Regions from separate parts of the Frigoribacterium sp. RIT-PI-h genome, predicted to be linked through region 1. Evidence: predicted binding sites of a transcription regulator. Region 1 holds the regulator's gene; the other holds the start of a gene.
The links. The regulator HrcA, encoded in region 1, represses chaperone genes, less so after heat shock. The targets are predictions, from matches to a motif close to TTNGCACTCGNNNNNNNCGAGTGCNAA.

Region 1 (7,636 bases):
CCCGGATCATCGCCCGCGAGAGCATCCGCGCCATGCGCAAGGACGTCCTGGCCAAGTGCTACGGCGGCGACATCTCGCGCAAGCGCAAGCTGCTCGAGAAGCAGAAAGAGGGCAAGAAGCGCATGAAGACCATCGGTCGGGTCGACGTGCCCCAAGAGGCCTTCATCGCCGCCCTCAGCGGCGACGTCGAGAAGAAAGACAAGAAGTAGGGCGCATGCGTCGAGCCACCCACACCGAGACCCGCACGACCTACGGCGAGGTCGGGGCGACGCAGGCCCCCGACCTCATGCAGTACCCGCCGAAGGGCTTCAAGCCGGCCGAGTACCGGGCCCGCGTCGGCCACGGCGACGCCCGCTTCGCCGCGGCCTGGATCGCCACCATGACCTGGCAGATCCAGGAGCGCAGCGGCATCCGTGTCCGGGTCGACAGCGTGCCGCCGGCCGACGAGAGCGAGTACACGCCCGTCCAGTTCGACGAGCACGGGCAACCGGTCGACGCGGCCGAGTGGGCGACCGCGCGGGACGAGTCGCGGTACTCGCCCGACGGCACGCCCCTCCTCACGGCGGGCACGACGGCCACGCCCAGCATCGAGGCCTACGGGCGCACGGTCGAGGCGCCGGTCCGCGTCGTCTACGTCATCGACGAACCGAAGCGCAAGGGCTTCGCGTACGGAACCCTCGACGGCCACCCCGAGAGCGGCGAGGAGTCCTGGATCGTCGACCAGACCGACGACGGTTCGGTCTGGCTCTCCATCCGGTCGTTCTCGAAGCCGTCGAGCGCGAAGTGGCGCCTCGTGGCACCCTTCCTGCGACGCACGCAGGCGCAGTACACGAAGCGGTACCTGCGGGCCCTGAGCCTCAACGACAAGGGCGAGCAGACCGACGAGGTCGTCGTCGTCGAGGACACCGAGGCCGGGGTCGGCGATCCCCGCGGTGACGACCGGCCCCCGACCGGCCCGCGCGGCGACGCCTCGGGAACCGGCGCCTGACGGTGCCCGGAGCCCTTCCCCTCGGCGATCCCGCCCCCGTCGACGGACGCCTGCCCGAGACCGTCGCGGTCGGCGCGGACGACCGCAACTTCGGGGTCTACCTGCACGTCCCGTTCTGCCGTGTGCGCTGCGGGTACTGCGACTTCAACACGTACACGGGCGACGAACTGCGGGGCGCGCGCCGGGACGACTACGCCGGGCAGGCCGTCGCCGAGATCGAGCTCGGGGGCCGGGTGCTGCGCGAGGCGGGGCTGCCGCCGCGCCGCGCCTCCTCGGTGTTCTTCGGCGGGGGCACCCCGACGATGCTGCCCTCGGGCGACCTCACGTCGATGCTGCACGCGATGGTCGACACCTGGGGTCTCGAGCCGGGTGCCGAGGTGACGACCGAGGCGAACCCCGACTCGGTCGACGCCGCGTACCTGCAGCAGCTCGCCGACGCCGGTTTCACGCGCGTCAGCTTCGGCATGCAGTCGGCCGTGCCGAGCGTGCTCGCCACCCTCGAGCGCACGCACGATCCCGAGCGCATCCCGTTCGTGGTGCGCTGGGCGCGCGACGCCGGGCTCGACGTCAGCCTCGACCTCATCTACGGCACGCCCGGCGAGACCCTCGACGACTGGAGGCGTTCGCTCGACGTCGCCCTCGAGCAGCAGCCCGACCACCTCTCGGCCTATTCGCTGATCGTCGAGGACGGCACGAAGCTCGCCCGCCAGATCAAGCGGGGCGAGGTCCCGATGCCCGACGACGACACCGCCGCCGACATGTACGAGATCGCGGACGACCGGCTCGCCGCGGCAGGGTACGACTGGTACGAGGTCAGCAACTGGTCCCGGGGTGTCGAACATCGCTCCCGACACAACCTGGCCTACTGGCAGGGCCACGACTGGTGGGGCGTCGGCCCGGGCGCGCACAGCCACGTCGGTGGCGTCCGCTGGTGGAACGTCAAGCACCCGGCCGCCTACCAGCAGCGCATGGCCGCGGGCGAGTCGCCGGCCGCCGGGCGCGAGACCCTCGACGACGAGACCCGTCGGGTCGAGCGCGTCCTGCTCGGGGTGCGCATCCGCGAGGGGCTGCCGACCTCCGGGCTCGACGACGACGGTCGCCAGGCGGTCGCCGGCCTCATCGCCGACGGCTGGGTCGAGGGGCGCCCGGCCCTGCAGGGTCGCGTGGTGCTCACCCGCGAAGGTCGCCTGATGGCCGACGCCGTCGTGCGGCGCCTGCTGCCCGACTGACCGCGCACCCACCTCCTGCGCCTCGCGCACGGCGGACCGAGGAGGCGCGGGCCGGGAACGCAGGAGGCGCGGCTCCCGGGGGAGTCGCGCCTCGCGTCGTGCCCGTCCGGGCCGGTCGACCGTCTACTTGATGAACTCGATGGTCAGCGGGTACTTGTACCACTGGCCCTTGTTGGCCGCGACGGCGGCGATGATCGAGAAGATGACGACGAGGATGCCGGCGACGAGTGCGAGAACGCCGCCGATGACGATGACCGTCAGGATCGCCGAGATCACGTAGACGATGGCCATGGTGATCTGGAAGTTCAGCGCCGTCTTGGTGTGCTCCCGGATGAACGGGCCGCGGTCCTTGAGCACGAGGTAGCCGACGAGCGCCGGGACGAACGCGAAGATGATGCCGCCGAGGTGGATGAGCGTGGCCCAGAGCTTCTCGTCCTCAGGGCGCATGGGCTGGACGGGCTGCGGCTGGTAGCCGGGCTGCTGACCGTAGCCGGGGCCGGGCTGCTGGCCCTGACCGAAGGGCTGACCGGGCTGCTGGCCTTGGCCGTAGGGCTGGCCGGGCTGCCCGTTCTGGCCGGGCTGACCGTTCTGCGGGCCGTTCGGCTGGGCGGGAGGGGTCTCGGTCATGGCTGCACCTGTTCGTGAGTGTCCTGCGGATGTCCCCGCCACCCTAGGGCAGCCGGGCGCGGCGCGAGTAGGCCTCGCGACGGAGGTGTCGTACGATTGGCAGTCCGGCACGGCGAGTGCCAGGCCCGGTCGCCCGGCGTGCGGACGACCCGGGGGGCGTCGAGCGAAGAGAGGTGCGTCATGGTCTCCGAACGCGGTCTCGAAGTGCTGCGCGTCATCGTGCACGACTACGTCGCGTCCCGCGAGCCGGTGGGGTCCAAGTCCATCGTCGAGCGACACCAGTTCGGCGTCTCGGCGGCGACGATCCGCAACGACATGGCGCTGCTCGAAGAAGAAGAGCTCATCGCGGCCCCGCACACCTCGTCGGGTCGCGTGCCGACCGACAAGGGCTACCGGCTCTTCGTCAACCAGCTCGCCGACCTGCGACCGCTCAGCGCCGCCCAGCGTCAGGCCATCGAGACCTTCCTCGGCGACTCCACCGACCTCGACGAGGTGCTGGGTCGGACGGTCCGTCTGCTGTCGCAGCTCACCAACCAGGTGGCGCTGGTGCAGTACCCCACCTTCTCCCGGGCCCGCGTGCGTCACGTCGAGCTGGTCAGCCTGGGCGACGGCCGCGTCATGACGGTGCTCATCACCGACAGCGGCCAGGTCGAGCAGCGGGTCGTCGACATCCGCACCACCGTCGACGAGTCCTTCCTGTCCGAGCTGCGGGCCGCCATCAACGCCGCGGTCGGCGGACGGCCCCTGGGCGAGGCGTCCACGGCCCTCACCGACCTGCCGACGCGCTTCCGCCCCGACCTCGCGGCGGTCGTCGGCGTCGTCGTCGCGAGCCTCACCGAGCAGATCGCCGCCGGACGCCAGGACCGCCTCGTCATGGCCGGCGCGGCGAACCTCGTGCGCACGGGCGACGACTTCAGCGGCGACCTCTTCCCGGTGCTCGAGGCGATCGAAGAGCAGGTCGCGCTGCTGCGGTTGTTCGGCGAGATGCAACTCGACGCCGTCGACGTGGCCGCGAGCATCGGGCGTGAAAACGCCTCGTTCGGGTTGTCGCAGGCGTCGGTGCTGGCCAGCGGGTACTCGACGCAGGGCAGCGAGATCGCGAGGCTCGGCGTCCTCGGGCCCATGCGCATGGACTACTCGACCAACATGGCGGCGGTGCGTGCCGTCGCCCGCTACCTGTCGTCGCTGCTCGCCGAACGGTAGCCGACGCCGACGGCCCCGGCCGTCCCACGACCCCCATCCCCGTCCCGGTCCGCCGGGCCCGGCCCCGCCGGGAAGACCACCACACCACACCAGAGGCAGACGAGAACCAGTGGCAGATCATTACGACGTCCTCGGAGTCGACCGTCAGGCGACCCCGGAAGAGATCAAGAAGGCGTACCGCAAGCTCGCCCGCGAGCTGCACCCCGACGTCAACCCCAGCCCCGAGGCGTCCGAACGCTTCAAGGACGTCACGCACGCCTACGACGTGCTCAGCGATCCGCAGCAGCGCGAACGGTACGACCTCGGCCCGCAGCCCGGTTTCGGTGGCGGCGGAGGAGGCGGGGCCGCCGGCTTCGGCGACATCTTCGACGCGTTCTTCGGCGGCGGGGGTGGCCAGGGTCAGCGCCAGGGCCCGCGGTCGCGACGCGAGCGAGGGCAGGACGCCCTGCTGCGCCTCGAGGTCGACCTCGAGGACATCGTCTTCGGCACCCAGCGCGACATCGAGGTCGACACGGCCGTCCTCTGCGACACGTGCAGCGGCTCGTGCTGCGCGCCCGGCACGTCGCCGCAGACCTGCGACATCTGCGGTGGCTCCGGCCAGATCCAGCGCACCGTGCGCTCCCTGCTCGGCAACGTCATGACGTCGAGCCCGTGCGGCACCTGCCGGGGCTACGGCACCGTCATCCCGAACCCCTGCCCGACCTGCCAGGGGCAGGGCCGCGTACGGGCCCGTCGCTCGATCCCCATCGACATCCCCGCGGGCGTCGACACGGGCCTCAGGCTCCAACTGCCCGGCCAGGGCGAGGTCGGCCAGGCCGGCGGCCCGAACGGCGACCTCTACCTCGAGGTCAAGGTGCGCCACCACGACACGTACAGCCGCAACGGCGACGACCTGCTGGCGACGCTCGAGGTGCAGATGGCCGACGCCATCCTCGGCACGTCGACGACGCTCACCGGGCTCGACGGCGAGATCGAGGTCGAGATCAGGCCCGGCACCCAGAGCGCCGACATCATCACCGTGAAGGACCGCGGGATCACGCGTCTGCGCGGAACGGGTCGCGGCGACCTCAAGATCGGCGTCCAGGTGGTCACCCCGACCAAGCTCAGCCACAAAGAGCGCGAGCTGATCGAGAAGTTCGCCTCCGGTCGGCGCTCCCCGGCTCCCGAGTTGTCGCACTTCCAACAGGGCCTCTTCGGCAAGTTGCGCGACCGCTTCCTGAACTTCTGATCGTGGCGCACTTCTACCTGGTCGACGACCTGGTCGCCGCCGACGTCGGCGGGACCGTCGAGCTGACCGGTTCCGAGGCCCGGCACGCGGTCACGGTCAGCCGCGTGCGGGTGGGCGAGGCACTCACCCTCGGCAACGGTCGGGGCTTGGTCGTCCAGGGCGAGGTGACCGAGGCGGCTCCCGAGCGCTTGGTGCTGCTCTCGACGCGGGTGGTGCGGCACGAGCCGCCGACGACGCGGCTGGTCCTCGCCCAGGCCCTCGCCAAGGGCGATCGCGACGAGCTCGCGGTGCAGGCCGCGACCGAGCTCGGCGTCGACGAGATCGTGCCGTGGGCCGCGGCCCGCAGCATCTCCCGGTGGGAGGGCCCCAAGGTCGCCAAGGGGCTCACCCGCTGGTCGACGATCGTGCGCGAGGCGACCAAGCAGTCCATCCGTCCGTGGGCACCCGAGGTGTCCGGGCTCGCGACGACGCGGCTGCTGGCCGAGCGCGCCTCCCGCGATCTCGCGCTCGCGCTCGAGCCGGCTGCCGAGCCGGCGCCGACGGCGGTCGACCTGACCGCGGGGGGCGGGGTGCCCGCCCGCGTCGTCGTGGTCGTCGGTCCCGAGGGCGGGGGGTCGCCCGCCCGACTGCAGCAGCTCGCCGCGGCGGGTGCCCCCCCCGCGCGCCCCCGGGACGCCGCCCCCCGCACCCCCTCGGCCGGCCCCGCCGCGCTCCCCGTCCTGGGCGCACGTCTCGGCCGCCGGGGACCCCGACCCCCCCGGGGGCCGTGTCGGCGGTCGTCGCTACGATGGGCAGCATGTCCGAGACCTCCGACGAGCCCCCCGTCTTCGGCCGCACCGCCGCGCGCGAGATCCCCGCCGACATCGTGTTCGAGAGCGACACGGTGATCGCCTTCCGCGACATCGCGCCCCGGGCACCCGTCCACCTGCTCGTGGTGCCCAAGACCCAGGCGTACCGCGACGTCGTCGAACTCGCCGCGGGCGACCCGGCGCTGCTCGCCGAGCTGGTGGCGACCGCCTCCCGGCTCGCGGCCGACCCGGCGGCGTTCGGGGAACACTCCGGGTCCGAGTTCCGTTTGATCTTCAACACCGGCGCATCCGCCGGGCAGACCGTGTTCCACGTGCACGCCCATGTGCTCGGCGGACCCCTGGAGGAAGGCACCCTTGCCCACTAGCGACACGAACGCCACCGGCCCCTCGACACCGACGACGGGCGACGACGTCCGGCGCGTCGACGTCAGCGTCGACGGCGTCGCCATGGTCCAGCTGCTGGGCCCGCAAGACCGCCTGCTCCGTGCGGTCGAGAAGCAGTACCCCGAGGTCCGCGTGCTCGTGCGCGGCAACGAGGTCACCCTCGAGGGGCCCTCGTCCGCCGTCGACCGGGCCGAGGGGCTCGTCGACGAGCTCGTCTCGATGGTCCGGGGCGGCCACGACCTCGGCCCGGCCGAGGTCGCGACGTCGGCCCGTCTGCTCGACTCGGGGCAGGGCAGCCCGTCCGAGGTCTTCGGTCAGCCCATCGTCACCAGCCGCGGCAAGGGCGTCCGGGCGAAGACCCCGGGTCAGAAAGAGTACGTCGACGCGATCGACCAGCACACCATCACGTTCGGCATCGGTCCGGCCGGTACGGGCAAGACCTACCTGGCCATGGCCAAGGCCGTCCAGGCGCTGCAGCGCCGCGAGGTCCAGCGGATCATCCTGACGCGTCCCGCGGTCGAGGCCGGCGAGCGGCTGGGGTTCCTGCCGGGCACGCTCACCGACAAGATCGACCCGTACCTCCGCCCGCTCTACGACGCGCTCAACGAGATGATGGACCCCGAGATCGTGCCCAAGCTGCTCGCGGCCGGCACCGTCGAGGTGGCCCCTCTCGCCTACATGCGCGGTCGCACCCTCAACGACGCGTTCGTCGTCCTCGACGAGGCGCAGAACACGACGCCCGAGCAGATGAAGATGTTCCTCACCCGTCTCGGCTTCGGTTCGCGCATGGTCGTGACGGGCGACGTCACCCAGGTCGACCTGCCCACCGGGGCCAGCGGCCTCCAGCTCGTCACGACGGTGCTCGGCGGCATCGACGACATCCACTTCGCCCGTCTCACCAGCGACGACGTCGTGCGGCACACGCTCGTCGGCCGCATCGTCGACGCGTACACGACCTACGACGCCGAGCGTCAGGCCCAGCAGCACCGCCGTCACGAGGCGGCACACGAACAGACCGAGTCGGGCAACCGCGCCGAGCGGCGGGCCGACGCCCGCGACCGCCTGCCCAAGAGAGGAACCCGGTGAGCATCGAGGTCGCCAACGAATCCGCCGTCGAGGTCGACGAGGCCACGGTCCAACGTCTGGCCACCTTCGCCCTCGACCAGAT
Region 2 (7,636 bases), on a different contig from region 1:
TCGCCAAGTGGGTGTTCGAGGGCAAGGCCATGGGCAACGTCGGCGCCGCCAAGGTCGCCCGCTCGGGCATGGTGCGCACGTTCCAGCTGACCAAGGCGCTCTCGCGGCTCACGGTCATGCAGAACATGCTGCTGGGTGCGAAGGACCAGCCCGGCGAGAACTTCTTCGTCGCGATCGTCGCGCCGCTCTGGCGCAAGCGCGAGCGCGAGATCGAGGCCAAGGCCGAGGACCTCCTCGCCCGGTTCAAGCTGCTCGAGAAGAAGGACGACTTCGCCGGCAGCCTCTCGGGCGGCCAGCGCAAGCTGCTCGAGATGGCCCGCGCCCTGATGAGCGACCCGGCCATGATCATGCTCGACGAGCCGATGGCCGGCGTGAACCCGGCGCTGACGCAGTCGCTGCTGGGGCACATCCAGAGCCTCCGTGACGACGGCACCACGGTGCTCTTCGTCGAACACGACATGCACATGGTCCGCCACATCTCGGACTGGGTGATCGTCATGGCCGAGGGCCGCATCGTGGCCGAGGGCCCGGCCGACACGGTCATGGACGACCAGGCCGTCATCGACGCCTACCTGGGTGCGCACCACGACACCGACCTGGGCGACGACTCACTGCTCGACGACGCCACGCTCGAACAGCTCGAAGAAGAGGTGGCGCGCGAGGACGCGGCCCGCGCGGCCGAGGCGACCAGCGCCTCCTCGTCCACCGGCGGCGTCGCGGGACGCGACCTGCCCGGCCACCCCGACCCCTCGACCCCGCAGGCCACGAACGCGGCCGACGACCAGCTGTCCGACGGACGGCAGAGCGGAGACAAGCGATGAGCACGGCACAGGACGGCGCGGGTGCCCCCACCGCCCCCAAGCACCCGGGCACCGAGAAGTTCGTCGGCGTCGAACCGGTCATGAACGCGACCGACCTCGTCGCCGGCTACCTGCCGGGCGTCAACATCCTCAACGGGTGCGACCTCGTCTGCTACCCCGGCGAGCTGATCGGCATCATCGGCCCGAACGGCGCCGGCAAGTCGACGCTGCTCAAGGCGCTCTTCGGCCAGGTCAAGATCCACTCGGGATCGGTCACCCTCGGCGGCACCGACATCACGAACCTCAAGGCCAACAAGCTGGTCGAGGCGGGCGTCGGCTTCGTGCCGCAGACCAACAACGTGTTCCCCTCGCTCACCATCGAGGAGAACCTGCAGATGGGCATGTTCCTTCGGCCCGCCAAGTTCGCCGAGCGCCTCGAGGTCATCTACGACCTCTTCCCGGTGCTCGCCGATCGTCGCGGCCAGCGCGCCGGGTCGCTCTCGGGCGGCGAGCGCCAGTCGGTCGCCATGGCCCGGGCCCTGATGATGGACCCGAAGGTGCTGCTGCTCGACGAGCCGTCCGCCGGCCTGTCGCCGGTGCGCCAGGACGAGACGTTCATCCGCACCCGCCGCATCAACAAGGCCGGCGTCTCGGTGATCATGGTCGAACAGAACGCCCGCCGCTGCCTGCAGATCTGCGACCGCGGCTACGTCCTCGACCAGGGCCGCAACGCCTACTCGGGCACCGGCCGCGAGTTGGCCGACGACCCCAAGGTCATCGAGCTCTACCTCGGCACCCTGGCGAAGGACGTCGACGCGTCCTGACGACCCCGGTGGCGCCCTGAGGCCCCGATCACGCCCTGGCGTGGTCGGGGCCTCGTGCGTGCGCCCGCCGGGGCGTCGGGGGCTGCGCACCGCGGTTCGTGCAGCACACCCCGTCTCGACGCGGTGCGGTGCACGGAACGCGGTGCGGAGCGGAGCACGGCCCCCACGACCGGTGTGGCCGGGGACGAGGAGGCGCGGTGCCGGAGGGCGCGGACGTCGCGACCCTCCTGCGGTCCGGCACCGCGCCTCCCGGGCACGCCGAAGGGCCCGGCTCCGCGCCTCCCGGGCACGCCGAAGGGCCCGGCACGATGACTCGTGCCGGGCCCCGGGTGGTGCGAGGTGCTGTTATTCGACCTTGCCCTCGATGCCGGTCTGGTAGACGGGCTTGTTGTCGGCGTCGAACGTGTAGACGCCGATCGAGGCGGACGACGGGTCGTTGTTGTCGTTGAACGGTCCGATGCCCGAGGGGCCGGTGTAGTGGATGTCGTCACCGGCGTCGAGCGCGGTCTTGCAGTCCGCGTACGTGGTGCACTCGGTGCCGCCGTTCGCACCGGAGACCGCGGCCATGTTGGCCTGGATCGTCCCGGCGTCGGTGCCGCCACCGGCCTGCGCCGCGAGGGCGGTCAGGATGACGGCGTCGTACGACTCTGCCGCGTACGAGAAGTCGGCCAGCTCGCCGCCCTCGCTCGCCTGGTAGCCGGCCACGAGCTTCGACTTGAAGTCGGCACTGGCGTCGGCACCGGGGATCGTGCCCTTGGCGCCCTCGAGGGTGCCGGGCTCGAAGTCGGCGCTGTAGTCGGCCGTGTTGCCGTCGGACATGTAGACCTTGCTCATGTCCCAGCCCTGGCTCTTGAGCTCGGGCACGATCGACTTGGTCTCGTCGAAGGCCAGGATGACGATCGCGTCGGGCTCGGCGGCGATGGCCGCGGACACCTCGGACGAGAACGTGGTCTGACCGGGGGGGAACTCCTCGCCCTTGCCGGTGCCGCCGTAGACGACGGTGCCGCCCGAGCTCTCGATCGACTTCTGCGTCGAGTCGCGGAGACCCGTCCCGTAGGTGTCGTTGAAGACGAGGAACGCGACGTTGGCGTTGCCGTCGGCCGTGATCTGCTGGCCGAGCGCCGAACCCTGCACCGAGTCCGGCGGAGCCGTCCGGTAGTAGTACGACGAGTAGCCGCTGAGCGAGCTCGCCGTGTTGGCCGGCGAGATCTCGATGATGCAGTTGCTGGTGAGCTGGTCGACCACGTTGAGCGTGACGCTCGACGACTCGGCACCGAGCACGACGGGCACCTTGGCGTCGATCAGTTCCGTCGCGGCGTTGCTCGACACGGTCATGTCGTTGCTGTCGCCCGAGTCGGTGCTGGTCGAGATCTCGGCGGGTTGGTCGAGCACGCCGCCGGCGGCGTTGATGTCGCTGATGGCCAGGTTCGCCCCCGCGATGGCGGGCGGGCCGAGGTAGGCCAGGGTTCCGGTCAGCGGCAGCATGGTGCCGATCGCGAAGGGATCGGTGCTGGGCGTCCCGACCTCGCACTTGGCGGCGGGATCGGCCTTGGCCGACGACGACGACGAGGCGTCGTCAGAGGGAGATGCCGTCGAACAGGCAGCGAGCAGCACGGAGGCTGCGCCGGCGAGAGCCAGTGCTCGGAGGGCGGTGCTGGATCGGATCATCCGTGGAACCCTTTCGTGGACAGCGGCAGTGCAGCCCGACCGGTGGCGGTCGAACCTGCCGCGATTGGTCCGAAACTAGGGGTCGAATGTTTCTGGCGTGTGTTCTCGACGTCAAAGTGACGTTTCGTTAGCCATTCGTGACTTTGCGAGGGATGGTCGCTTCTAGGCGGTCGGTGCCACCGCGACCGGTCGACGTGACCGCCGCCCCGCACGCACCATGTCGACGGTGAGCACGATCGAGGCGACCCAGACGATCTCGAAGCCGACCCATCGCGCCGCCGACATGTGCTCTCCGAGCACGACGACACCCACGACGAACTGCAGCACGGGGGCGACGTACTGCGTCAGGCCCACGGTCGTCAGGGGCAGCCGACGCGTCGCCGAGGCGAAGAGCAGCAGCGGCACGGCCGTGATCACGCCCGTGCCGATCGTCGCGAGGGTGTGCCCGACGCTCACGGTGCCCAGCACGACGCCGCCCCCGAGGCCCGTCACGTGCAGCACGATCAGGGTGACGGCCGCGAAGGGTGCGATCCACAGCGTCTCGAGCGTGAGCCCGCCGACCGCGTCGACCCGACCACCGACCTGCTTCTTCACCAGGCCGTAGAGCCCGAACGAGAACGCGAGGACGAGCGAGATGGACGGGGGCCTGCCCGCCCCGATCGCGATCACGAGGACGGCGACGGCACTCAGCCCGACGGCCACCCACTGGGTCGTGCGCAGCCGTTCACGCAGCACCACCACGCCGAGGAGGACCGTCACGATCGGGTTGATGAAGTACCCCAGGGCCGCCTCGACCACGTGCCCGCTGAGCGTCGCCGAGATGAAGACCGTCCAGTTGACGACGATGAACGCCCCCGCCAGCCCCATGGTGCCCACCACGCGGGGCTGCCGCAGCAGAGCGAGGAACGAGCGCAGCGCCCCCGCCACGACGAGCAGCACCGCGCAGAAGACGAGCGAGAACAGCACCCGCCACGCGACGATCTCGAACGGGCCGGCCGGGGCCAACAGCAGGAAGTACACCGGCAGCACACCCCAGAGCCCGTAGGCCCCCAGGGCGTAGGCCAGGCCCGCCCCGCCGGCCCCGGCGACGCCGAGCCCCGAGGTCGGGGCGGAGGGGGACGAGGAGGCGCGGGTCGAGGTCACCAGGCGACTCTAGGTCGCTGCGCCCGTCGCCGGAACGGCCACTCCTGCCACCGTGGATCGATCGACGGACGATCACGCCTGGGGACGAGCGGAGGCCGGCGGCCACGTCGCCCACACGCCGAAGGCCCCTGCCGGAGCAGGGGCCGTCGGGACGGCGCCCGGGGTCGCGGGGCACGGCCGGAGCCGTGCCGGGGTGCTAGCGGACGATGCCCGCCAGGACGTCGCGAGCCGAGAGCACGAGCAAGTCTTCTCCGCCGTACTTCACCTCGGTTCCGCCGTACTTGCTGTAGATGACCTTGTCGCCGGTGGCGACGTCGGGCGGCACGCGGTTGCCGTTGTCATCGATGCGGCCCGGGCCGACCGCCACCACTTCACCCTCTTGGGGCTTCTCTTTGGCGGTGTCGGGGATCACGAGACCCGAAGCAGTGGTCTGCTCGGCTTCGACCTGACGAATGACGATGCGATCTTCGAGCGGCTTGATGCTGACCGACACGGGTGACCTCTTCTTTCTCGGTGCTACGAAAACATGGGGGCTGGCACTTGCCGGGGGCGAGTGCCAGAACAACTGTAGGACGAGACTGGCACTCGGTCAATCCGAGTGCCAACGCGTCGGCCCGCGTGCGTCACACTGGACGACATGGATTCCTCCGCGCTGCTCGAAGTCCTCTCGCCCGAGGGGCTGCGGCTGCTCGACTCGCTGCCGACGGGCGGAGCCACCGGCGACGACGTCGTCGGGACGGTGGCCGCGTTGCGCAAGCAGGGCCACTCCCCCGCCCTCGCGTCGGCGGTGCTCACCCAGGCCCGGCCCCGAGGCCGGGCGACCGCCAAGGTCGGCGCGTTCGCGCGCCGCATGCTGTTCGCCGAGGCGGGCCTCGAACAGGCCACGCGCCTCCCGGTCGCCGCCCGCCACGCCGGACGCCACGCCGCGGCGGGCACCGGCAGCGTGGCCGACCTCGGCCGCGGCACCGGGGGCGACGCCCTCGCGTTCGCCGCGCTCGCCCTCGACGTGCTCGCCGTCGACCGCGACGAGGCCACCGCGGCCGTCGCCTCGTACACCCTCGCGCCGTGGCCGTCGTCGCGGGTCGAGCAGGGGGACGCCGAGACGACCGACCTCGGGGGCGTCGAGGGCGTCTTCCTCGACCCGGCGCGACGCCCCTCCGGCCACAGCGCCACCAAGCGCCTCGCCGATCCGGCCGACTGGTCCCCCGGCCTCGACGTCGCCTTCGGCTTCGCCGACCGCCTGCCCACCGGCGTCAAGCTCGGCCCGGGCGTCGACCGCGAGCTGTTGCCGACCGACGCCGAGTGCCAGTGGATCTCGGTCGACCGCGACGTGGTCGAGGTGGGCGTGTGGTTCGGCCCGCTCGCGCGGCCGGGGGTGGGCCGGTCCGCGCTGGTGATCGCCGCCTCCGGGGCATCCGAGCTGACGGCCGCCGCCGACTCGGACGACGTGGACCCGGGTGACCTCGGCGAGTACCTCTACGAGCCCGACGGTGCCGTCATCCGGGCGCGCCTGATCGGCGACCTGGCCCGGTCGATCGACGCCCGCATGATCAGTCGCGACATCGCCTGGCTGACGACGGAGGCGCGGGTCGACACCCCCTTCGCGCAGGGTTTCCGCGTGCTCGAGACCTTCCCGCTCGACGAGCGGACGCTGAAGCGCGAGCTGCGGGCGCGGGGCATCGGCCGCCTCGAGATCAAGAAGCGCGGGGTCGACGTCGACCCCGCGACGTTCCGCAAGCGCCTGTCGCTGCAGGGCACCGGGTCGGCGACCCTCGTGCTGACCCGGGTCGCGGGGCGGCACACGGCCCTGCTCTGCGAGCGCCTGGTCTGAGCCTTCCGGCCGTCATGCACGAGTGGGCAGAAGACGTCGTTCGCCGGCGGCGCGGGAACGACATCTTCTGCCCACTCGATGCCCCACCGAGGTGAGGCGACGGTCAGTACCCGCCGTAGTAGTCGGAACTCGACGAGAAGCCGGCGATCCAGAGGCCGAAGGCCACCCAGCCGATGATGATCAACGCGATGCCGGCGTAGCCGACGATCAGCCCGGTGAGCCAGAACCCGCGGGCGTGACGCTCACGCGACATGCCCAGGTGCCCGAGCACGACGCCGGCGATGGACGCCACGATCGAGAGCCCGAAGGTGAAGGGTGCGAGCACGACGCCGGCGATCGAGCCGATCATCGAGAGCAGGCTGAGCAGTCGAGGGGGCTGAGCAGCACCCGCTGAGGCGTACGGCGGGTAGGGCGATCCGTAGGGCTGCTGGCCGTACTGGGCACCGGGCTGGCCCTGCTGACCCTGCTGACCGTACTGTCCACTGGGCTGACCCTGCTGGCCATACTGTCCACCGGGCTGACCCTGCTGGCCGAACGACTGCTGACCGTACGGCGCACCGGGCTGACCGGAGGGCTGCTGAGCCTGCGGCTGCTGGCCGTGACCCTGCGGCTGGCCGTAGCCCGGCTGACCCTGCGGCTGGCCGTAGCCCGGCTGAGCCTGCGGCTGGCCGTAGCCCGACTGCTGACCCTGCGGCTGGCCGTACCCGGGCTGCTGGCCGTATCCGGGCTGCTGGCCGTAGCCAGGCTGCGGGCCGTAGCCCTGCTGCCCGTAGCCCTGCTGCCCGTACCCCGCCGGCGGCTGCACACCCGGCTGGCCGTAAGGCGGCCGGGGCGGCTGGGGCGCACCCGGCGGGACCTGCCCCGGGCGGGACTGCGGAGCCGGAGGCCCCTGGGGTGCGCCGTAGGGTGCCGACCCTGTCGGCGACACTCCGGCCCCGGCGTACGGCGACGAGGCAGGCGGTTGGGACGCGGCCCCCGGGAAGGCGGTCGGCGGCAGCGGCGGCGGGGCGGTGGCCGCACCGCTCCCCTCGGTCGGGCGCGCGGGGGGCGCGGTGGGTGCCGCGGGCGGCGTCGGAGCCGAGGGCGCGGTCGGCGCCGAGGACGGCTTCTCGGGGGTGGTGTCGTCGGTGGCCATCAGCTGCCTTTCGCGAGCGGTGCGTCGGTCGTGCCGCCGGAGCGGCCGGTCACGCCTGTGACGGTCGCGTCCCGGGACACGAAAGGGCCCACACCGTCCGGTGCGGACCCCGTCATGCTAGCGAGGGTCGTGATGAGCGGCCCCTGGGAGGCGACGCCCGACGACGTGAGGACGACCTACGAGTCGTAGCTGCCGTCGTAGAGGCCGGGGTTGCTGGCGATGGCACCGAAGAGGA

Region 2: groES (co-chaperone GroES) is a predicted target of HrcA. The motif match lies at 5,014-5,040, and genes of this name have one in related genera.

What each region holds. Positions count from the first base shown of each region.
Region 1 is NZ_LHOZ01000067.1:1,872-9,507, forward strand. Features, by position in the region: gene lepA (translation elongation factor 4) at 1-209, shown strand, start outside; gene AEQ27_RS08265 (DUF1990 family protein) at 215-988, shown strand; gene hemW (radical SAM family heme chaperone HemW) at 991-2,217, shown strand; gene AEQ27_RS18305 (DUF4870 domain-containing protein) at 2,341-2,844, opposite strand; gene hrcA (heat-inducible transcriptional repressor HrcA) at 3,025-4,047, shown strand; gene dnaJ (molecular chaperone DnaJ) at 4,157-5,275, shown strand; gene AEQ27_RS08290 (16S rRNA (uracil(1498)-N(3))-methyltransferase) at 5,278-6,162, shown strand; gene AEQ27_RS08295 (histidine triad nucleotide-binding protein) at 6,072-6,449, shown strand; gene AEQ27_RS08300 (PhoH family protein) at 6,439-7,554, shown strand; gene ybeY (rRNA maturation RNase YbeY) at 7,551-7,636, shown strand, end outside.
Region 2 is NZ_LHOZ01000113.1:7,314-14,949, reverse strand. Features, by position in the region: gene AEQ27_RS15080 (ABC transporter ATP-binding protein) at 1-821, shown strand, start outside; gene AEQ27_RS15075 (ABC transporter ATP-binding protein) at 902-1,624, shown strand; gene AEQ27_RS15070 (ABC transporter substrate-binding protein) at 1,970-3,292, opposite strand; gene rarD (EamA family transporter RarD) at 3,455-4,435, opposite strand; gene groES (co-chaperone GroES) at 4,632-4,928, opposite strand; gene AEQ27_RS15055 (hypothetical protein) at 5,073-6,266, shown strand; gene AEQ27_RS15050 (DUF4190 domain-containing protein) at 6,370-7,401, opposite strand; gene AEQ27_RS18130 (DUF4190 domain-containing protein) at 7,578-7,636, opposite strand, start outside.